Regions from separate parts of the Streptomyces sp. NPDC017936 genome, predicted to be linked through region 2. Evidence: riboswitches for the same ligand, from Rfam matches in the RefSeq annotation. Region 2 holds a riboswitch; the other holds the start of a gene.
What was found. A riboswitch is a leader RNA that binds a small molecule or an ion and turns the genes downstream of it on or off. The one in region 2 is predicted to bind glycine.
Positions count from the first base shown of each region.

Region 1: it holds a riboswitch for glycine, as region 2 does, so the genes downstream of both, gcvT (glycine cleavage system aminomethyltransferase GcvT) here and gcvP (aminomethyl-transferring glycine dehydrogenase) in region 2, are expected to answer to the same signal.

Region 1 is NZ_JBIRHK010000023.1:64,899-76,006, forward strand. It holds gene ACH4F6_RS35535 (ABC transporter ATP-binding protein) at 1-277, opposite strand, end outside; gene ACH4F6_RS35540 (ABC transporter ATP-binding protein) at 292-1,389, opposite strand; gene ACH4F6_RS35545 (ABC transporter permease) at 1,386-2,384, opposite strand; gene ACH4F6_RS35550 (ABC transporter substrate-binding protein) at 2,495-4,297, opposite strand; gene ACH4F6_RS35555 (ABC transporter permease) at 4,366-5,373, opposite strand; gene ACH4F6_RS35560 (enhanced serine sensitivity protein SseB C-terminal domain-containing protein) at 5,719-6,516, opposite strand; gene ACH4F6_RS35565 (enhanced serine sensitivity protein SseB) at 6,736-7,518, opposite strand; gene ACH4F6_RS35570 (AAA family ATPase) at 7,997-8,674, opposite strand; glycine riboswitch at 8,852-8,960, shown strand; gene gcvT (glycine cleavage system aminomethyltransferase GcvT) at 9,172-10,290, shown strand; gene gcvH (glycine cleavage system protein GcvH) at 10,421-10,798, shown strand; gene glyA (serine hydroxymethyltransferase) at 10,813-11,108, shown strand, end outside.
Region 2 is NZ_JBIRHK010000014.1:4,207-15,314, reverse strand. It holds gene ACH4F6_RS26820 (family 43 glycosylhydrolase) at 64-408, opposite strand; gene ACH4F6_RS26815 (molybdopterin-binding protein) at 527-946, shown strand; gene gcvP (aminomethyl-transferring glycine dehydrogenase) at 999-3,884, opposite strand; glycine riboswitch at 4,060-4,155, opposite strand; gene ACH4F6_RS26805 (PRC-barrel domain-containing protein) at 4,270-4,641, shown strand; gene ACH4F6_RS26800 (DNA polymerase IV) at 5,001-6,401, opposite strand; gene ACH4F6_RS26795 (MerR family transcriptional regulator) at 6,469-7,152, opposite strand; gene ACH4F6_RS26790 (bifunctional nuclease family protein) at 7,397-7,870, opposite strand; gene ACH4F6_RS26785 (MerR family transcriptional regulator) at 7,955-8,692, opposite strand; gene ACH4F6_RS26780 (FHA domain-containing protein) at 8,735-9,619, opposite strand; gene ACH4F6_RS26775 (DUF881 domain-containing protein) at 9,702-10,565, opposite strand; gene ACH4F6_RS26770 (small basic family protein) at 10,571-10,903, opposite strand; gene ACH4F6_RS26765 (DUF881 domain-containing protein) at 10,900-11,108, opposite strand, start outside.

The DNA.
Region 1 (11,108 bases), on a different contig from region 2:
CGGTCGGCTCGAGCAGCCGGGTGATCAGACGGCCCATCGTGGACTTGCCGCAGCCGGACTCGCCCACCACGCCCAGGGTCTCGCCGGAGCGGACCTCGAAGTCGAGGCCGTCCACCGCGTGCACGGCGCCGACCTGCCGCTGCAGCAGGCCCTTCTTGATCGGGAAGTGCTTCTGCAGCCCGGTCACCTTCAGCAGGACCTCGCCGGGGGCGGCGTCCTCGGTGAGCGTCGCGGCGCCGCCGCTCGGCTCGCCGTCGGTCTGCGCGGGGATGCTCACCGCTTTCTCGTCACTCACAGCTTCGGCGCAATCTCTTCGGTCCAGATACGCTCCCGCTGCTCCTTGCCCAGGTGGCAGGCGGCCCAGTGCCGGCTGCCGACCTCGGACAGCTCGGGACGGACCGTGCGGGTGACGTTGTCCTTCGGGAGGTCCGCGTACGGGCAGCGCGGGTTGAAGGCGCAGCCGGACGGGACGTTGATCAGGGAGGGCGGGGAGCCCTTGACCGGGATCAGGCGCTCCTGCTGGTCGCGGTCGAGACGCGGCATCGAGCCGAGCAGGCCCCAGGTGTAGGGGTGGCGGGGCTCGTAGAACACCTTGTCGGCGGGACCGCGCTCGACGCACCGGCCGCCGTACATCACCAGGAGGTCGTCGGCCAGTTCGGCGACGACGCCCAGGTCGTGGGTGATGACGATGACCGCGGAGCCGAACTCCTTCTGCAGGTCGCGGATGAGGTCGAGGATCTGCGCCTGGACGGTCACGTCCAGGGCGGTCGTCGGCTCGTCCGCGATGAGCAGCTCGGGGTTGTTGACCAGCGACATCGCGATCATCGCGCGCTGGCGCATACCGCCGGAGAACTCGTGCGGGTAGTTGTCCACCCGCTTGTCCGGCTGGGGGATGCCCACCCGGTCGAGCATCTCGACCGCGCGGCGCTTGGCGGTCTTCTTGTCGACGTCGTGGTGGATGCGGTACGCCTCCACGATCTGCTGGCCGATCGTGTAGTACGGGTGCAGCGCCGACAGCGGGTCCTGGAAGATCATCGCCATCTGGCGGCCGCGCAGCTTGCGCACGTGGTCCGGGTCGGCGGACAGCAGCTCGGTGCCGTCCAGCCAGATCTCGCCGGAGATCTGCGCCTTGCGCTTGCCGTACTGGCCGGCGGTGTGCAGGCCCATGATGCCGAGCGAGGTCACCGACTTGCCGGAGCCCGACTCGCCCACGATGCCGAGGGTCTTGCCCTTCTCCAGCTGGAAGCTGAGCCCGTCGACGGACTTCACCAGGCCGTCGTCGGTCGGGAAGTGCACCTTCAGGTCGCGTACTTCCAGGAAGGCGCTCGGCGCGGGCGAGGCGGGGGTGGGCTCGCCCACGGCCGCTCCGCTCTTGCTGAGTTCGGTCATGTGAGCCTCACTCGGGGGTCGATCACGGCGTACAGGATGTCCACCACGAGGTTGGCGACGAGCACCGCGAGGGAAGTGATCAGGGTGACGCCCAGGATGATGGGCAGGTCCTGGTTCTTGATGGCGTTGAGCACCGCCTGGCCGAGGCCCGGCAGGTTGAACGCCGTCTCGGTCAGGATCGCGCCGCCGATGAGGGCGCCGAGGTCCATGCCCAGCATGGTCAGCAGCGGCGTCATCGTGGAGCGCATGGCGTGCTTGCCGATGACGACCCGCTCGTTGAGGCCCTTGGCGCGGGCGGTGCGGATGTAGTCCTCGCCGAGGATCTCCAGCATGGTGGCCCTGGTGATGCGCGCGTACATCGCCGCGTACAGGAACGCCAGGGTGACCCACGGCAGGATCATTCCGCCGAACCAGCCGGAGAAGCTGTCCTCCAGGGGCACGAACTGGCCGTCGAACAGGTCCAGTCCGTACACGAAGATCGACAGCGCGACCATGCCGGTGAAGTAGATCGGGAGGGAGACGCCCGAGAGCGCGATCACCATCGCGCCGCGGTCCCACAGGCTGCCCCGCTTGAGCGCGGAGAGCACACCCGCCGAGACGCCGAGGATCAGCCACAGCACGGCGGCGCCGAGCGCGAGGGCCAGCGTCACCGGGAAGCGGTCGGTCAGCACCGGCCAGACGGCCTGCTCACTGCGGAAGGAGTAGCCGAAGCACGGCGCGGAGCAGCTGATGGAATCGCCGCCGCCCGTGTAGGTGCGTCCGGCGAAGATCCCCTTGAAGAACTCCCAGACCTGGGCGTAGATCGGGTCGCCCAGGCCGAGCTTCTCGCGCACACCCTCGACCGCGGCCGGGTCGGCCTGCTTGCCCACGAAGCTCAAGGCGATGTCGACGCCGGCCCACTTGGGGATGAGGAAGAAGATGCCGAAGACCACCATGACGATGACCACGAGCATCACTGCGGCGGCGAACAACCGCCTGATGAGGTAAGCGAGCACAGCTCTCGGCCCGCCGCGGACCGCGGGCCACCGGAGGTTGTCCGGTGGCCCGCGCTCACGCTGCGCCGGCCTTCACCTGCCTTTCGTGCCGTTCGGCGGGTGTGCCGGGACTACTTCTTCGGGTTCTTCAGACCGAGGTTCACGAAGTCGTACTGACCGCTGTAACCGTCGGTGGTGTAGACGTTCGCCAGGTTGTCCGAACGCCAGTTGATGAACTTCTCGAAGACGAAGGGCAGGTAGTACGCGCCCTCCATCACCTTGTGGTTGATCTCCGTGGCGATCTTGGTCTTGCCGGCGTCGTCCAGCGTGGTGACGTACTGGTTGAACAGGCCGTCGATCGTCTTGTCGTTGATGAGCGCGTAGTTGTTGTTACCGCTCTCCGCGATGTACTTGCTGTTCCACAGCGGCAGACCGAAGCCCTGGACGGACGGGAAGTCCGGACCCCAGCCCATGATGATGATGCCGTAGCCCTTCTTCTTCACGTTCGAGGGGCTGCCGATGATGCCGGCGGTCTGCGAGCCGTCGTACTGGTCGATCTCGGCGGTGATGCCGACCTTCTTCAGCGAGGCCTGGAGGGACTGGGCCGTGGCCACCTCGACCGGCTTGTTGTTGCGGACCGCGATGGTGGTCTTGAAGCCGTTCGGCTGGCCGCAGGCCTTCAGGGCCGCCTTGGCCTCGGCGACGTTGCCGTTCTTGTTGTCACCGTTGAGCTTGTACGGGTCGTACTTCTGGCCCTCGGCGCCCGGGACGGACGGCGGGAGCATGTTGGTGCCGATGTCGCCACCGGCGACCGGGCCGCCACGGGCGGTCTGGAGCGACACGTGGTCGGCGCCGAGGATGACGGCCTTGCGGCACTCGATGTTGTTGAACGGCGCGACGCTCTGCGGGAAGACCGCGTACCGGACGTAACCGGAGACCGGGTTGTCCAGGTTGGCCTTGTGCTGCTTCAGGGCGGTGGTGCGGCCCTGCGGCGACATGCCGGTCTGGTTCAGGTCGAGGTCCAGGTCACCGCTGATCAGGCGCTGGTCGAGCTGGTTGGCGTCCGAGAAGAACTGGATGGTGATCTCGTCCGGGTAGGCCTTGCGGACCGGGTCCGAGGCCTGCTTCCACTCGGTGTTGCGGACCAGCTTGAGGTCCTTGCCCGGGCTGTACGACTCGAACTTGTACGGGCCCGAGGAGAACGGCTTCAGGCCGTACTTGGACTTGGTGTCCTTGTCCTGGCGGACGGGGGAGGCCGACACCAGGGCCAGCATCTCCTCGAAGTCCGAGTTGGCCTGCGGCAGGTGGAAGACGATCGTCTTGTCGTCCGGCGTGTCGATCGCCTTCAGACCCAGCTTGTCCGCGGACGTGTCCTTGTACGGGCCCTTGTACTCGCCCTTGGGGTCGAGCACGTCCTTCAGGTACGTCGGACCGCCGGACAGGACGTCCTGCGCCCACACGCGCTCGATGCCGTACTTCACGTCCTTGGACGTGATCGGCTTGCCGTCCTCCCACGTGATGCCGTCACGCAGGGTGTACGTGTAGGTCTTGCCGTCGTCCGTGATCTTCGCGGTCGAGGTGGCGAGGTCCGGAGTGATCTCCGCGCCGGCCGCGCCCGGCTCGGCCTTGTTCGTGACGAGCTGGCGGCTGTAGTAGCGCGCGAAGTTCCACATCATGCCGTAGTAGCCACGCGTGGTGTCCCACGAGTCGGCGTCCTGCGCGGCGCCGAACTTCAGCGTGCCGCCCTTCTTGGCGGCGGACGCCTGGGCGACCTTGTTGTTCGCGGCGTCGAAGCCGGCGGCGCCGGTGCTCGAGCCCTTGCCGCTCTCGTCGTCGCCTCCGCCGCCGCACGCCGCCGTGGTCAGCAGCGCGGCGACCGCGGCAGCAGCGGCAAACGCCTGCTTCCGCCGCCCTGAGGTGCGTTGGGTAGTCACGATCTCGGATCCTCCGGATAGATGAGAGACCCCGTGTAGGAACCACGGGACAGTTGGGGTGCGGCGGTTCAGCGGGAGGCCTTCGGGTCCAGCGCGTCCCGGACGCCGTCGCCGAAGAGGTTGAAGGCGAGAACGGTGATGAAGATCGCCAGGCCCGGGACCACCATGTACATGGGGTCGGACTCGTAGTAGTCGATCGCGCTCGAGAGCATCTGCCCCCAGGAGGCCGTGGGCGGCTTGACGCCCACGCCCAGGAAGCTGAGCGCCGCCTCGGTGAGGATGTTGGTGGGGATCATCATCGTGGTGTAGACGACGATCGGGGCCACGAGGTTGGGCAGCAGCTCCTTGAACAGGATGTACAGCCGCCCGGCGCCCAGCGAGCGGGCGGCCTCCACGTACTCGCGCTCCCGCAGCGAGAGGGTCTGGCCGCGCACCACGCGTCCGATGTAGGGCCAGCCGAAGAATCCGATGACCAGGATCATCACGAAGACGCGCACGTTGGAGCCGGTGAGGCCCAGCAGGTTGCTCGGCATGACGGAGACCAGCGCGATGATGAACAGCAGCTGGGGGAAGGCGAGCAGACCGTCCATGACCCGGCTGACGACCGAGTCGACCCAGCCGCCGAAGAAGCCGGCGAGGATGCCGAGGACGGTTCCGAGGATCACGGCGACGACGGCCGACAGGAAGCCGACCAGCAGGGAGATCCGGGCGCCGTAGAGGATGCGGGCGAAGATGTCGCGGCCGTTGACCGGCTCGACGCCCAGCAGGTGCTCGCCGCTGATGCCGCCCAGGGAGCCCGTGGGGGTGCCGAACAGCGGGTCGATGAGGTTCTCGTGGTACTCGTTCGGGTCCTGGCCCAGGATCGAGGTGATCACCGGGGCCAGCAGCGCGACCACGACGAGGAGGAGCACCACGACGCCGCCGGTCAGGGCGAGCTTGTCCCGCTTCAGGCGCTCCCAGGCGATCCGACCCAGGGAACGGCCCTGTACGGCCTTCGCGTCGGCGGTGGCCACCGCCGCTTCCTCGGCCGGGCTCGGGGCCGCTTCCGCGGTCGGCTCGTGCAATGGTGCCGTCATCTGGCAGGGACCCCTCTCAACCGGCGGTAGCCGGCCCGCACTTGCCGCTGTAGCGGCATGATCCGTCCGTCGTACACAGGGGCGAAAACACCCCTGGAGCGGGAGTCTTCAATGCTTTGGTGATCTGTTGCCAGACTTGGCAGCGAAAGGATGCGTAAACGTGATGCGGTCAGTGGGGTTCCGTTATCCGGACGGTGGGTAACAGCCGCCGGACAGGTACTAGTTGGGGCAGACCAGGGTCAAACCGGACCAAGTACCCTCATCTACGCGCGAAGAAGAGTCGTTCCGTTCCGGTCCGTCTCACGTCCGGGGCGGACGGCCGGCGGAGCGGAGGACGCCGGAAGGTCAGTAGCGGCCGGCCGGCGGGAAGCCGTAACCCGTCGCGGGGGCCTGGGCCGGGGCGGCGGGGGCGTGCGCCTCGCGGTCGTAGAACGGGCGGGCGTGAGCGCGCATCCACATCACGACCGGGTCGTGGTCGTCGCTCATCGCGACCGTCGACACCGCGAGTCCCTCCGGGACCGCGCCGATCGACTGCTGCATCATCGCCCGTACCGCGTCCACGGACGCCGGGGAGGTGTCGTAGACGTCGAGTCCGACGGCGAGGTAGGGCGCGCCCAGGGCCGGCTGCACCCAGGCGCGGCGCAAGGAGCGCAGTGCGGGGGTGCGGTGGGCGTTCTGCGCGAGGAGGGCGTAGAACTGCGGGATCTCGATGGCGGGTTCGGACAGCCTGAGCGGGCCGGCCGGCTGCCGGTCCAGGCCCGTGGCGATCCGGCGCAGGTCGAGCCAGGGGATGCCGACGCCGCCGCCCGGGGCGTGCGGGTTCAGCCAGAGGCCGTAGTGGTCCGGGTAGAGCGTGCGGGCCACGTCCAGGCCGTCGACCACCTCGTACGATCTGTTCCAGCCGCTGGCGGAGAGTTCCTGGGCGGAGGTCACGCAGGGGGCGTAGCCGTGGCCCTCGATCTCCATCGAGCCGTACTGGGCGTCCGGGGAGCCGGCCTGGCCCTGCCACAGCAGCATCCACACCTGGCCGGTGCTCGGGGTCGCGAGCGCGCGCAGGAGCGCCTCGTAGGCGTCGTAGCGCCCGGGCGTGACCTGGCGCAGCATGTGCTCGACCTGCCCGGCCGCGATGCCGCTGGCGCTCACCTGTACCGCCCCTTCGATTCGTTTTCCCCACGTTCGGAGACCAGCTTAGGTGGCTCCGCCCGCAACGGACGCCCACCGCGGGGCGGGTTGTTCGCCGCGGGCGGGCGCGGTGGGCTCCGCCGGCGACGGGCGCCCGCCCGGGGGCGGTGCGTCCGCCGTCGGCGGGTGCGGGGACGCGCGGCCGGCCGCGCCGGTTCCCACGCCCCCCCGCGGGCGGGTTCACCCGGCCCGTGTGTAGAAGGGCCGCACCCGCTCCTTCAGCCACCTGCCCACCGGGTCCTCGGTCACGTCCAGCAGGACCAGGTTGACCGGCCACGGCACGGCGTTGCCGGCCAGGGCCCGGCCCAGGGCGTCCATGGGCAGCGCGCGGAAGTCCCCTTCCCAGTGGGAGAGTTCGACGCCGACGAACATGACCGGGTCGCCCGTCTCGATGGCGGCGAGGCAGCGGCGGGCGGTGAGGACGACGCCGGTCGCCTCGAACTCGGCCGAGGCCGCGGCGAGGAAGTCGACCGGGTCGTCCTGCCAGTCGGGCTCGAACAGGCGCACGCGGCCGCCGCTCGCGGGGCCGTCCAGCGGGGTGCGGCCGGCGCGGCACAGCTCGGCCACGGCCGGCGGGGGCAGCGGGACGCCGACCACGCCGTCCGGGTTCACCGCGATGCCCACCTGCGGCGGCAGTCCCCGGGCGAACTCCACGGCCGGCGCGATCGTGTACGACATGTGCGAGCCGACGACCTGGCGGTACTGCTCCTCGGAGCTGAACACGGGCACGTAGGCCTGGCCGTCGATCTCCAGCGAGGGCAGGTCGAGGGGGCCGCTGTGCGGACCGCCGCCGTTGGGCAGCGGCACCCACACGAAGCTGCGGCCCAGCACCTCCACGATCCGCCCGCCGGCCCCGGGCACGCCGAGGGAGGCGGAGAGCACCTCCTCCAGCTCGTTGCCGGGCCACCCGCCGTGCGGGTGGGGGTGCGTCTGTGCCGGGAAGTCCGCCGGGGGGATGTCCATCTGCCTACCGCCTGCTGGGAACCACTGCTGTGCCGAAAAGGCTAGCGGCTGGCGCCGCCCCGCCCCACCGCCCCGGCAGCGGACCCGGGACTCCCGCTTCCCGCCCGTCCGGCTCCGGCGGCGGGCGGACCCGGGCCGGGGCCCGGGAGCGTGGCCCCCGGGGACCTGGACGGGCAGGTTCGCGGGGACGGGCCGGCGGCGCCGCGCAGGTCCCGACGTCGCAGGTCCGCGACGTCGGGACCGCGGGCGTGAGGGCCGGCGGAGCCGCGGAAGCGGGCCGCCGGGCCGCACGAACAGGTCGGCGGGGTCACGGCGGCGGGACGGCGGGACGAGCACGGGCGCGGGCGGGACAGCGGGTCCGCGGGCGTGAGCCGACGGGTCCGCGGCGGGGCGGAGGCGGGGCCGCGGGACCGGGGCCGTGGAGCGCTCTGCCGGGGCGGCTAGGCGGTGCCCCGCCGCCCGGCCGGGTGAGCCGTCGTCAGCCGGAGCCGGTGAAGGCGATGCGGCGGAGGGCGTCCGCCGCGGGCCGGTCCAGGAGGATCGCCGAGGTGCAGCCCGCGGGCAGACGCCCCTCCTCGACGGCGCGCAGGAGACGGGCGGCGGCCCGGCGGTGGCGCAGGAAGGCGTACCGGGAGACGCCCCGGCCGCGCTCCCGCTGCCCCTCCAGCGCGGTGCCGGGGGGAACGTCGAGCAGCAGCAGGTGCAGGGCGCCGCCGCGGCGACGGGCCGCACGGCCCAGCCAGTCGCGCACCCACGCCTGCGTGCCGCAGTCGTGCACGACGACGCCCTCGCCGGCGCGCAGGGCGCGGCGCAGCCCGGCGTAGTGGGCGAGCCGGACGACGGGGCGGTAGAGCGCGTACGGCAGGAAGCGCGGCACCCGGGCTTCCCAGCGGTCGCGGGTGTCCTGGGAATCCACCCGCAGCCCGTTCGCCGCGCGCTTCATCAGCGTGGACTTGCCGCTGCCGGGCAGACCCGTGACCACCACCAGGTCGCGGGGGCCGAACAGCAGGGCGTGCGGGCCGTGGCCGGCGCGGTCGCGCAGGTCGCGGACGACGGGAGCGGGCGCGAGGCCGGACGCCTCCCCGGCCGGGGCCGCCGGCGGGGCGGGCACCGCGATCGCCGGGGTGGTCGCACAGGCAGCCGTGGTCCTCTTCACCGTGATCGTCCTCCCCTGGGGTCAGACAAGTCTTCTCCCCCTCGCGCGTAAAGAGAAGGTAATGCGCGATGTCCGCCGTTTTCGTGCGCGTACCGCCACAGGCCGGTTACAGATGTGGCCTGCCGCGACCGGGGCGGACCGTGCGATGATGTCCGCGCCAACTGCATACCGGCCGTTTGAATCCGCGCGGGAGAGTTCCCGGCAGGAGCTGCGACAGCTTCGCCGGGGCGCCGAAGGAGCAAGTCCCTCCCTTGAATCTCTCAGGCCCCGTTACCGCGCGGGCGAGGCACATCTGAAAAGCGGGCCGCTCCCCGTCCGGGACGGCTCCACCCAAGGTGCAAGCCACGATCACGTCGTCACGCCCGGCCCCGGGCGGTCCGCGGTCATGGCGAACCTCTCAGGTCCCGATGACAGATGGGGAGGAACGACCTCGCCTTCCCCACGCCCGGGTGCGCTCGCGCGCGGGGGACCCCATCGCACCGGGAGACGACCGACCGATGAGCAGCACCGAACTCCGTCACACCGCGCTCGACGCCCTGCATCGCTCGCTCGGCGCCACGATGACCGACTTCGCCGGCTGGGACATGCCCCTGCGCTACGGCTCCGAACGCGACGAGCACAACGCCGTACGGACCAGGGCCGGTCTCTTCGACCTCTCCCACATGGGTGAGATCACCGTCAGCGGCCCGCAGGCCGCCGCCCTCCTGAACCACGCCCTGGTCGGCGACATCGCCTCCGTCGGCGTCGGCCGCGCCCGCTACACCATGATCTGCCGGGCCGACGGCGGCATCCTCGACGACCTGATCGTCTACCGGCTCGCCGAGGCCGAGTTCATGGTCGTCGCCAACGCCTCCAACGCGCAGGTGGTGCTGGACGCCCTCGTGGAGCGTTCCGCCGGCTTCGACGCCGAGGTGCGCGACGACCGGGACGCGTACGCGCTGATCGCCGTCCAGGGACCCGAGTCGCCGGGCATCCTGGCGTCGCTCACCGACGCCGACCTCGACGGCCTGAAGTACTACGCCGGCCTGCCGGGCACCGTCGCCGGCGTCCCGGCGCTGATCGCGCGCACCGGCTACACCGGCGAGGACGGCTTCGAGCTGTTCGTGAAGCCGGAGCACGCGGTGGAGCTGTGGCAGGCGCTGACCAAGGCCGGTGCGGGCGTCGGTCTGATCCCCTGCGGCCTGTCCTGCCGCGACACCCTGCGCCTGGAGGCGGGCATGCCGCTGTACGGGCACGAGCTGTCGACCTCCCTCACCCCCTTCGACGCCGGGCTCGGCCGGGTGGTGAAGTTCGGGAAGGAGGGCGACTTCGTGGGGCGCGAGGCGCTCGCCGAGGCGGCCGACCGCGCCGGCGCGAACCCGCCGCGCGTCCTCGTCGGCCTGGTCGCCGAGGGCCGCCGCGTCCCGCGCGCCGGGTACGCGGTGGTCGCGGGCGGCGAGGTGATCGGCGAGGTCACCTCCGGCGCCCCCTCCCCCACGCTGGGCAAGCCGATCGCGATGGCCTACGTCGACGCCGCCCACGCGGCGCCGGGCACGCCGGGTGTCGGCGTGGACATCCGGGGCAGTCACGAGCCATACGAGGTCGTGGCGCTGCCGTTCTACAAGCGCCAGAAGTAGACACTCACAGCGGGAACAGCCCCCACCGGCTGTCCCCGGGCGTGACCCTGCGCACATTTCCGCTGCTCACGCACGTTTTCCGCAGTCCCCCATTCATCAGCACTCCCCCGCGTACAGGAGAATTCAGGCCATGAGCAACCCCCAGCAGCTGCGCTACAGCAAGGAGCACGAGTGGCTGTCGGCCGCCGAGGACGGCGTGTCGACGGTCGGCATCACGGAGCACGCGGCCAACGCGCTCGGCGACGTGGTCTTCGTCCAGCTCCCCGACGTCGGCGACACGGTCACCGCGGGCGAGTCCTGCGGCGAGCTGGAGTCGACCAAGTCGGTCAGCGAGCTGTACTCGCCGGTCGACGGTGAGGTCGTCGAGGTCAACCAGGACGTCGCCGACGACCCGTCCCTGGTGAACTCCGCCCCCTTCGAGGGCGGGTGGCTGTTCAAGGTACGCGTCACGGGCGAGCAGGAGGAGCTGCTGTCCGCCGACGAGTACACCGCCTACACCGCCGGCTGAGGAGTCGTAGACGCATGTCTGTCCTGAACACGCCCCTGCACGAGCTCGACCCGGAGGTCGCCGCGGCGGTCGACGCCGAGCTGCGCCGCCAGCAGTCCACGCTGGAGATGATCGCCTCGGAGAACTTCGCTCCGCTGGCGGTCATGGAGGCGCAGGGCTCGGTGCTGACGAACAAGTACGCCGAGGGCTACCCGGGCCGCCGCTACTACGGCGGCTGTGAGCACGTCGACGTGGCCGAGCAGATCGCGATCGACCGGATCAAGGACCTGTTCGGCGCCGAGTACGCCAACGTCCAGCCGCACTCGGGCGC
Region 2 (11,108 bases):
ACCGGGGGAACCAGCCACGCGGGCGCCGGCCCCCCGGGGCCGGCCCCTCGGTCACCTTGCCGGTCACCGGGCCGATACGCGCCGCCCGCACCCCTTCGGCCGTGGATCCCCCGCCCGTTCGACGGTGACCAGGAAGGTGCCGCCGTCGGCCACGCCGACGGCGACCTCGTGGAAGCGGCCGTCGTGGTGACGGATCGTCGGCGCGGGGATGCCGGCCGGGGCGGGCGGGTCGTCCGACGACGGCAGTCGGGCGGGCCGGTCGAAGACGTTGCCGATCTGCCGCCCGTGCACGGGATCGCGACTGTGGAGGAGCGGCCCTCCGGGGAAGTACTCGAAGCCGGAACAGACCAGGTGGCAGCCGTCCGCAGGCGCGTGAGCCCCTCCGGGAGGCCGAAGCGGCCGAAACATTCGGTCTCGTCGACGAACATTACGGAGCGGACTGTGAGAGGGCGCCCGGGGTGACGACAAGGCCGTCCGCGCCGTACATACCCGGCACGGGTACGGCGGAGCCCTACGGTGGATGCTCATGACCCTGAGCATCCGCAATCAGCTCCCCGGCACCGTCACCGCCATCACCCCGGGCGAGGTGATGACCGTGGTCACGATCCGTCTGTCCGGCGGCCGGGCCCTCACGGCGGCGGTCACCCGGGAGGCCGTGACCGAACTCGGCCTCGTCCCGGGCTCCACCGTCCGGGCGCTGGTGAAGTCGACGCAGGTCGCCCTGGCGACGACCCCGGCCGAGGGCCTCTCGATCCGCAACCGGCTCCCGGGAACCGTCGCCGGGATGACGGCCGGCGACGCCATGGCCTCGGTGAGGATCTCCACGGAGGACGGCGAGCTGACCTCCGTGATCACCAGGGAAGCGGTCGCCGAGCTCGGCCTGACAGCCGGCACTCCGGTCGTCGCCCTGATCAAGTCGACCGAGGTCTCGCTCGCGACGTCCTGACACGCCGAAGGGCTCCCGCCCGAACCGGACGGAAGCCCTCGGCCCCTGCGCGTCAGTCCTGGTACGAGTCCAGCGGCGGGCACGAGCAGACCAGGTTCCGGTCACCGAAGGCCTGGTCGATCCGGCGCACCGGCGGCCAGTACTTGTCGGCCGCGGACACCCCGGCCGGGAAGACGGCCTCCTCGCGGGTGTAGGCGTGCTCCCACTCCCCGCCGAGCGCGGCCGCGGTGTGCGGGGCGTGGCGCAGGGGGTTGTCGTCGGCGGGCCACTCGCCCGACCCGACCTTGTCGATCTCCGCGCGAATCGCGATCATCGTCTCGCAGAAGCGGTCGAGTTCGGCCAGGTCCTCGGATTCGGTCGGCTCGATCATCAGCGTCCCCGCCACCGGGAACGACATCGTCGGCGCGTGGAACCCGTAGTCGATCAGCCGCTTGGCGACATCGTCGACGCTCACGCCGGTCGCCTTGGTCAGCGGCCGCAGGTCGATGATGCACTCGTGCGCGACCAGCCCGCCCGGGCCCGTGTAGAGCACCGGGTAGTGCGGCTCGAGCCGCTTGGCGATGTAGTTGGCGCTGAGCACCGCCACCTGGGTGGCCCGCTTCAGCCCCTCCCCGCCCATGAGCCGCACGTACGCCCACGAGATCGGCAGGATCCCCGCGGAGCCCCAGGGCGCGGCCGAGATCGGCCCCACCCCCGTCTCCGGCCCGGCGGCGGGCTGCAGCGGGTGGTTCGGCAGGTACGGCGCGAGGTGGGACCGCACCGCCACCGGCCCGACACCCGGCCCTCCGCCGCCGTGCGGGATGCAGAACGTCTTGTGCAGGTTCAGGTGCGAGACGTCGCCGCCGAAGTGGCCCGGCTTGGCGAGGCCGACGAGCGCGTTGAGGTTGGCGCCGTCGACGTACACCTGCCCGCCGGCCTCGTGCACCTGGGCGCAGATGTCGGCGACGTGCTCCTCGAACACCCCGTGCGTCGACGGGTACGTGATCATCAGCACCGCCAGCTCGTCCCGGTGCCGCTCGATCTTCGTCCGCAGGTCCTCGACGTCGATCTCGCCGTCCTCGGCGGTCTTCACCACGACGACCTTCATGCCGGCCATCACGGCGCTGGCGGCGTTCGTGCCGTGCGCGGACGACGGGATGAGGCACACGGTCCGCTGGTCGTCGCCGTTGGCCCGGTGGTACCCGCGCACGGCGAGCAGACCGGCCAGCTCACCCTGCGACCCGGCGTTCGGCTGGAGGGACACCTTGTCGTACCCGGTGACCTCGGCGAGACGCTCCTCCAGCTCACGGATGAGCGTGAGGTAGCCCTCCGCCTGCTCCGCGGGCGCGAAGGGGTGCAGCTGTCCGAACTCGGGCCAGGTGACCGGCTCCATCTCGGTGGTCGCGTTGAGCTTCATGGTGCAGGAGCCCAGCGGGATCATGCCCCGGTCGAGGGCGTAGTCGCGGTCGGCGAGCCGGCGCAGGTAGCGCAGCATCGCGGTCTCGGAGCGGTACTGGTGGAACACGGGGTGGGTCAGGATCGTGTCGGTGCGCAGCAGCGCGGCCGGCAGGGCGTCCTCCGCGACCGCGTCGAGCGCCTCGATGTCCCCGTCGACCCCGAAGGCGGCCCAGACGGCGCCCACCTGGGCCCGCCCGGTGGTCTCGTCGCAGGCCACCGACACACGGTCGGCGTCGACGAGGTGCAGGTTGACACCGTGCTCGCGCGCGGCGGCGACGACAGCGGCGGCCTTCCCCGGCACGCGCACGGTCAGCGTGTCGAAGTAGGCGCCGTGCACCACCTCGACGCCCCCGGCCGTGAGTCCGGCGGCCAGGATCGACGCGTAGCGGTGCGTCCGGCGCGCGATCGCCCTGAGCCCCTCGGGCCCGTGGTAGACGGCGTACATCCCCGCCATGACGGCGAGGAGCACCTGCGCCGTACAGATGTTGCTGGTCGCCTTCTCCCGCCGGATGTGCTGCTCACGCGTCTGCAGCGCCAGCCGGTAGGCCTTGTTCCCGTCCGCGTCGACGGACACGCCCACGAGCCGCCCGGGCAGGCTGCGCGCGAACTTCTCGTGCACGGCCATGTAACCGGCGTGCGGCCCGCCGAAGCCCATCGGCACACCGAACCGCTGCGTCGTCCCGACCGCGATGTCCGCCCCCAGCTCACCGGGCGACGTCAGCAGCGTCAGCGCCAGCAGATCCGCGGCGACGGTGACGAGCGCACCCAGCTCATGGGCCTGCTCGATGACCGGCTTGATGTCGCGTACGGCCCCGGAGGCGCCGGGGTACTGGATCAGTACGCCGTTGATCTCCCGCGCGGCGATCTCGGCCGGGATGCCCTCGGACAGGTCGGCGACGACGACCTCGACGCCGGTCGGCTCGGCCCGCGTCTCGATCACGGCGATGGTCTGCGGCAGAGCGTCCGCGTCGACCAGGAACAGGCCCTTCTTGTTCTTGCCCATGCGCCGCGACAACGCCATCGCCTCGGCGGCCGCGGTGCCCTCGTCGAGCAGCGAGGCCCCGGAGGTCGGCAGCCCGGTGAGGTCGGCGACCACCGTCTGGAAGTTCAGCAGCGCCTCGAGCCGGCCCTGCGAGATCTCCGGCTGGTAGGGCGTGTAGGCCGTGTACCAGGCGGGATTCTCCATGACGTTGCGCAGGATGACCGGCGGCGTGAAGGTGCCGTAGTAACCCAGCCCGATCATGGAGTCCAGGACCCGGTTGCGGTCGGCGAGCTCCCGCAGCTCGGCCAGCACCTCGGCCTCGGAGCGCGCACCCGGCAGGTCCAGCGCGTCGGCGTTCTTGATCACATCCGGGACGGCGGCGGCGGTCAGCTCGTCCAGCGAGCCGTACCCGACCTGGGCGAGCATCTTGGCCCGCGCCTCCTGGTCGGGCCCGATGTGCCGCTGTTCGAACGGGGTGCCCTGTTCGAGCTCGGAGAGCGGAATGCGGTGGGCGGTCATTGCGGAGGCCTCCTGGTCTGACACGACCTTCGAGGGGCACCACGGCGCGGGTACCCGGACGGCCTCCCCCTCTGTCATCTCAACCTGAGAGCTTCACCGGCCGCCCGAGGGCGCCCGGCTTTCACCGTCGGTGAGAGCGGAAGCCGTCGACACCCGCTCTGCTTTCCAGAGTGACCTCGTCCGTGCGGTACGTGAGCCTGAGAGATTCCGGGGAGGATTTGCTCCTTCGGCGCCTCCGGTGGTGTCCGGAGGACTCTCCCGCACGGGGTCAGCAGCCGTTGCCAGACTACCAGCGAGCTCAATACCGCCTCCTTTCGAGTGGCCGCCTTTCCCGATGTGCTCTTTTGTAGTGCCTACGGAGGAGTTGCGACCAAGTGGAGGGCCCGTGCAGACCGACATCGATCCGCGCAACCTGATCGGCCGCAAGGCGTTCGACCGCAACGGCACCAAGATCGGCACGATCGACGAGGTCTACCTCGACGACGCGACCGGCGTGCCGGAGTGGGCGGCCATACGCACCGGCCTGTTCTCCCGGGACGCGTTCGTCCCCCTCGAGCCCAGCGAGCTGGTCGACGGCGCCCTGCGCGTCCCCTTCGACCGCGCCCTGATCAAGGATGCCCCGGACTTCGGTGTCGGCCGCCACCTCTCCCCGGACCAGGAACTCCAGCTCTACCACCACTACGGCCTGGACGTGGCCGCTCCTCCCGCGCTGCCGGACCACGACTTCGGCAGGCTGGCCGGCACGGAGGAGAGCTGAGCCGCGCGGTCGGGCACAGGCCCGTATCGGCGCCGCCGTCCGCCCGGCAGGAGTCGCGCAACGGGCGGGCCGCCCCGTGTGCGACCACTCTGCGCGTGCCCGCTCCGAAGGCATCGGCCCGCGCCCGCTTCGGCGAGCCGGCGACGCGACGTCCGGGCCGCGGGCGACGCCCGACCGCGATTGCGGTGAGCAGCTCCCGGTCCCGCACACCGGCACGCCCCTCCTGCGCCACCCGACCCCGCTGCGGCGGCTGACCGTCGCTCTTGTTCATCGCCCCTCCTCTTCCGGCGCCGGCACCACCGCCAAGGCCCGACCGGCACCGCCACGAACCAACCCGTCACTGTAGGTAACGAACGGCGTCACACAGAGTTCCCGCTGCCGGTCATCGACGCACGGGAAGCCGGATCCCCCTCCACGCCCTCCCCCGCCGCCTGCCGGACCAGCGGCAACGGCTCCGCCGGCTCCAGATCGGGGTCGTCGACCCGGAAGGTCCGAACGCGCCCCACCTCCGAGTCGGGTGTCTCGAACCGCACGGTGACCCTCCCCAGTCCGCTGCCCTGCACCCATCCGTGCCCCAGCACGGCATGGCGCACATCGTGCCCCGGACGCCACGGATGCCCCACGGGTACCGCCTCCTCGCGAACGGGCTCTTCGTGGACCTCCTCCGCGCTCCCCTCCCCGCGCTCCCCGGCCGCCTGCGCGAACAGATCCTCCTGCGTGAAGTCGGCCAGACCGCTGACCCCGACGCCGAGCAGCCGCACCCCGCCCGTCGTGTCCACCGAGTCCAGCAACCGCGCCGCGGCCTCCCGGACCACGGCCGGATCGTCCGTGGGCCCCCGCAGCGTCTCGGACCGCGTGAGCGTGGAGAAGTCGTACCGCCGCACCTTGAGCACGATGGTCCGCCCGGACAGACCGGCGCCCCGCAGCCTGCGCACACACCGGTCCGCCAGCCGCCGCACCTCCGACTCCACCCGCATCCGGTCGTGGATGTCCACGTCGTACGTGTCCTCGACGGACACCGACTTGGCCTCCCGCTCCGCCACCACCGGCCGCTGGTCCCGCGCCAGCGCCATGGCGTACAGACCATGCCCGTGGGCCTTGCCCAGCAACCGCACGAGCTCGTCCTCACCCGCCTCGACGATCTCGTCGACCGTGGTGATCCCCGCCCGTCTCAGATGGTCACCGGTGGCCGGCCCGACACCCGGCAGCGTCCGCACCGACATGGGTCCCAGCAGCGCCCGCTCGGTACCCGGCTCGATGAGCACCAGGCCGTCGGGCTTGGCCTGCTCCGAGGCGATCTTCGCGAGCATCTTGGACGCGGCCAGCCCCACGGACCCCGTCAGCCCCGTCACGGCCCGGATGTCGCTCCGCAGCCGAGCCCCGGCCAGCTCCGCCGATTCGCTGTCCCAGGCCGCTCCTCCCGCCTCCAGGTCCACGAACGCCTCGTCCAGACTCAACGGCTCGACCAACGGGGACAGGTCCCGCAGCAGGCCCATCACCTGGTCGCTGATCGAGCGGTAGAAGGCGAAGCGCGGAGTGAGGTAGGCGGCGTTCGGAGCCAGCCGGCGCGCCTGGGTCATGGGCATCGCCGAGTGCACCCCGAAGACCCGTGCCTCGTACGAGGCGGTCGCCACCACCCCGCGCGGCCCGAGGCCGCCCACGACGACCGCTTTCCCGCGCAGACTCGGCTTCGACGCCTGCTCCGCCTGCGCGAAGAAGGCATCCATGTCGAGATGCAGGATCGTGGGCGCGTTTCTCACAGTTCCGATGCTGCACCACGCCACTGACAACGGTGCCGGACAGCCCGTCCGGCACCCGGCACGGTGCTCAGACCGCCCGGTTGCGCCGCCGTGCCAGCTCGTCCGCCGGGTTGTGTCCGACGAGCGTCTCCCCGGTGTCGACCCGTTCCCCGTGCAACTGGGACAGCGCGCTCTCGACGTCCCGCCACACCACGCCCACGGCGATGCCGAAGATGCCCTGACCGCCCTGGAGCAGCGCGTGGACCTCGTCCGGCGAGGTGCACTCGTAGACCGTGGCGCCGTCGCTCATCAACGTCATGCGCTCCAGATCGCGAAACCCGCGCTCGCGCAGATGCTGGACGGCGGTGCGGATGTTCTGCAGGGACACACCGGTGTCGAGGAACCGCTTGACGATCTTCAGGACGACGACGTCCCGAAAGCTGTAGAGACGCTGCGTCCCGGACCCGTACGCGGGCCGCACACTCGGCTCGACGAGCCCGGTGCGCGCCCAGTAGTCCAGTTGCCGATAGGTGATGCCGGCGGCCGCACAGGCCGTCGGACCGCGGTAGCCGATCTCTTCGGACGCCATGGACGCCGCCCCTCCGCTGCTCGGCACGGCCGCGGGTCGCTGCGGAGCGTGATCGGCCGCGCCGTTGTGGGAGGAGTACCCCCTGCCCGAACGCAGCCGAGAGCTTGGGGGAGGGTACGGACCGCTCCCCCCGACACCGAGTCCGGGGGCACCCCCAGCCGTACCGTCGCCGCTGCTTCTCACGCCGACCTCCGTCCTTGACCTGCCTTCTCGACGGTAGGCAGTCACCAGGGGTGCGTCAACGATCGCCACACTCGCCACGCCGAGTGATAATCACCCTAAGAGTGGTTTCCCGCACCCCGCCGCGGGGAAAGGCTAGCCGAATGCGCTGAGCGGGAGCCGTAGGACGCTCTCACGGGCCCCTGGCAGTCGCCGGGCCCGGGGCGACTCCTTCCGCACGGGCCCCGTCTTCCTGCCCGCCCGGTGGTCACTGGTTGCTGGTGCCGAAGTCCTCGGGCGAGATCTGGTCGAGGAACTCGCGGAACTTCTCCACCTCGTCCTCCTGCTCGTCCGGGATCGCGATGCCCGCGTCGTCGAGCACCGTGTCACTGCCGTAGATCGGCGTTCCGGTGCGCAGCGCCAGCGCTATGGCGTCGGACGGACGGGCACTGACCTCGACACCGCTGGCGAAGACCAGCTCGGCGTAGAAGACGCCCTCACGCAGGTCCGTGATGCGCACTTCCGTGAGCTCCTGGCCGACGGCCTCCAGCACGTCCTTGAACAGGTCGTGGGTCAGCGGCCGCGCGGGGGCCATGCCCTGCTGGGCGAAGGCGATGGCCGTCGCCTCCCCCGGACCGATCCAGATGGGGAGGTAACGATCGCCCCCCACTTCACGCAGCAGGACGATCGGTTGGTTGGAGGGCATCTCGACCCGGACACCTACGACATCGAGCTCGTTCACACAGCAACCCTAGGCCGTGCTCGGGACGTTTGGGTAGTCGGGCCGGGAACGGGTGACCGATCCAGCCGCCCTCGACCGCCCGCGTCAGGGCAGCCGCACCCCGAGCGCGGTCTGCACGAGCGCCGCGTGCAGCCGGACCGTCAGCCCGGCGAGCTCCTTGGTACGGGCCTCCGCGTGGGCCCTGGTCTGCGGATTGCGGTGCCGCTTGAGCGGGGCGACCACCTGGTCCACGAGCCCGGCCTCACGGTCGGCGGCGGCCTTCATCACACGAAGGTGCCGGGGCTCGATGCCGAAGCGCCCCAGCTCGGCGACGAGCGAGGCCACGGTGGCCGCCTCGGCGTCGTAGGCCCCGTTCTCCAGCGGCGCGAGGAGACCGTACGACTCCCACTCCTCGAGCTCCCGCTCCCCGATCCCCGCGGCCGCCAGCAGCTCGGCCCGCCCGATGCGAGCGACCGTGGGCGCCTCGGAAGGCTCCGGGACGGCTTCCCCGTCCCGTTGCCGCCCCAGCGTCGGCAGCGGCACGGCCTCGCCGCGCTCCATGGCGTCCAGGTGCTCGCGGATCACCTTGAGCGGCAGATAGTGGTCCCGCTGCATCCTCAGGATGTGCCCGAGGCGCTCCACGTCGTCGACGCTGAACTTGCGGTACCCCGAGGGGGTCCGCTGCGGCTCGACCAGGCCCTCCGACTCCAAGAAGCGGATCTTGGAGATGGTGACTTCGGGAAACTCGTCACGCAGCATGTTCAGCACGGTGCCGATGCTCATCGCACCACCGTCCGCGACGGCGGTGCCGTGCCCGGCACCGCCCCTCGGTGTTCGCAGCATGGACCTTCCCTGGAGGTACCCCCGGACGGAGCCGGGGGAAGGTCAGTAGCCTCGCTGGCTCGCGTAGAAGACCAGCCGGTACTTGCCGATCTGCACCTCGTCACCGTTGGACAGAGCGACCTCGTCGATCCGCTCCCGGTTGACATAGGTACCGTTCAGACTGCCGACGTCGGCGACCGTGAACGAGCCGTCCGGGTGACGACGGAACTCCACGTGCCGACGCGACACCGTCACGTCGTCGAGGAAGATGTCGCTCTGCGGGTGACGCCCGGCCGTGGTCAGGTCGCCGTCCAGCAGGAAGCGGCTGCCCGAGTTGGGGCCGCGGCGCACGACCAGCAGCGCGGAGCCGAGCGGAAGCGCGTCCACCGCGGCCTGCGCCTCGGGAGACAGCGCCGGCAACTGGGTCTGACCGGTGGCCTCGGAGTCATAGGCCTCGAGACCGGAGATGGAGATCGTGGAGGTCGTCTCCGACGCACGCTCGGGCGTCAGGCCGGGCCTCAACGGCGCACCGCAGTTGGAGCAGAAGCGGCTGTTCTCCGCGTTGCGGTTACCGCACCTCGTACACACCAGGGCCGACATAGGGGAAAACCCTCCACCCGCACTCGAGGTCGACGGTTGGCCGAAACCTATTCCGCCGGCCTGGGCAGGGTCAACCGACGCCCCGCCCTGACCTCCCGAAATGTCACCGCCCGGACCAGCCACCTGGTCCCGGAACAGCGGCCGCTGACCCTCCGCGTCGGGCTGGGCGCGATGACGGGCGGTCGCGTTGTCGCTGCCCTCTCGCGCGCTCTTGCCGAACAACTTCGCAAACAACTTCACGGGCGATTCCCCTTGACCGAAACAGACCCGCCCGTGGGGCAGGACGAACCCTGACTGAATACACCGGCCGACCCGGACACCTTCACAACGTCCGTATCCACCAGACAGTTTCCACCACGCACCACCCGATCGGTGCGCCGACCCCCCGCAACCTCATGCCCCTGCCGGACGGCCGCCATGCACCACCGGTTCACCGGGAGGACGACCGAGCGTAGTCAGGCTGCTCCGCCGCTCGCAAGGCGTCCACGACGATCTTGGTGGATCGTTCGACGGTCACGGTGGCCTGCTCCTTCTCGAGAGTCTGCACCACGCCTCCAGGGATGTTGAGCGCCGGTTCGAGGTCCTGCGGCTTGCCGATGACCTTGAAACGATAGGGCGTGTTGATCTTGTTCCCGTCGACGTTCACGCTCTTGCCGGAATCCGTCAGATACGTGTCGGCCACGACCCGCACCCCGTTCACCTGGATCGCCTCCGCCCCTGCCGCGCGCAGCTCCTGGATCGCGTCGAGCAGCATGTCCGCCTCGACCGTCCCCTCGGTGTCCTCGATGGTCATCGTGATACCGGGTCCCTGAGCGGCCACCGTGCCCGCCAGTACACCCAGTTGCTTCTCCTTCTCGACCGTCTGCTTACGGGCCTCCTCGGCCTGGTCGGAGCTGTTCTCCAGCTCCTGCCGCTGCTTTTCGAGGCCCTGCTTCTCGTCCTCAAGACGCTGACTCCGGTCATCGAGTTCATCGAGGATGCGTACGAGATCTTCCTGACGTGCGCCGCGCAGGGCGTTGTCGCTGTCGCTGTTGGAGGCGACCTGGACGGCCAGGCCGAAGCCGAGGCCGAACAGCAGGACCGCGACGATGAGTTGGGCCCGGGTCACGCGCGGCGGCCACAGCCCCTTGGCCAGCCGCTGCCGGCCGGTCAGCTCCGGCTCGGAGATCTCCTCGGGCGCCGCCCCCTGCGCGGGCACCACAGGGACCTCCGCGGGCAGCTCCCTGCGCAGCCTGGTCGTCGGCGTCTCGTCCTGGAACGGCTCGCCCCGGCGCGTCTCGTCCTGGTCGCTCATCGGCCTCACGCCCGGAACACGTGCCGGCGGATCGCCGCGGCGTTGGAGAAGATCCGGATGCCGAGGACGACCACGACGCCCGTGGACAGCTGCGCGCCCACGCCCAACTTGTCACCCAGGAACACGATCAGGGCCGCCACGACCACGTTCGACAGGAACGACACCACGAAGACCTTGTCGTCGAAGATCCCGTCGAGCATGGCGCGCAGCCCGCCGAACACGGCGTCCAGCGCCGCCACGACGGCGATCGGCAGATACGGCTCGACGACCGCCGGAACCTCAGGCCGGACCAACAGGCCGGCCACGACTCCCACGACGAGGCCCAGTACGGCGATCACGATGTGCCCTTCTCAGTTCTCGGCTGTGCTGTACGTACGATCACACTCGGTGCGGCGGGCAGCCGGACGTCGTCCTCCACGGAGATCGCGGTCCGGATGCCGAAGTTCTCCTGGAGGGCATGCAGGTACAGCCCGTCGGCGCTGTCCTGGAACCGGCTGCTGAGGTTCTTCCCGTCCCCCACCGCCAGCACCGTGTACGGCGGCA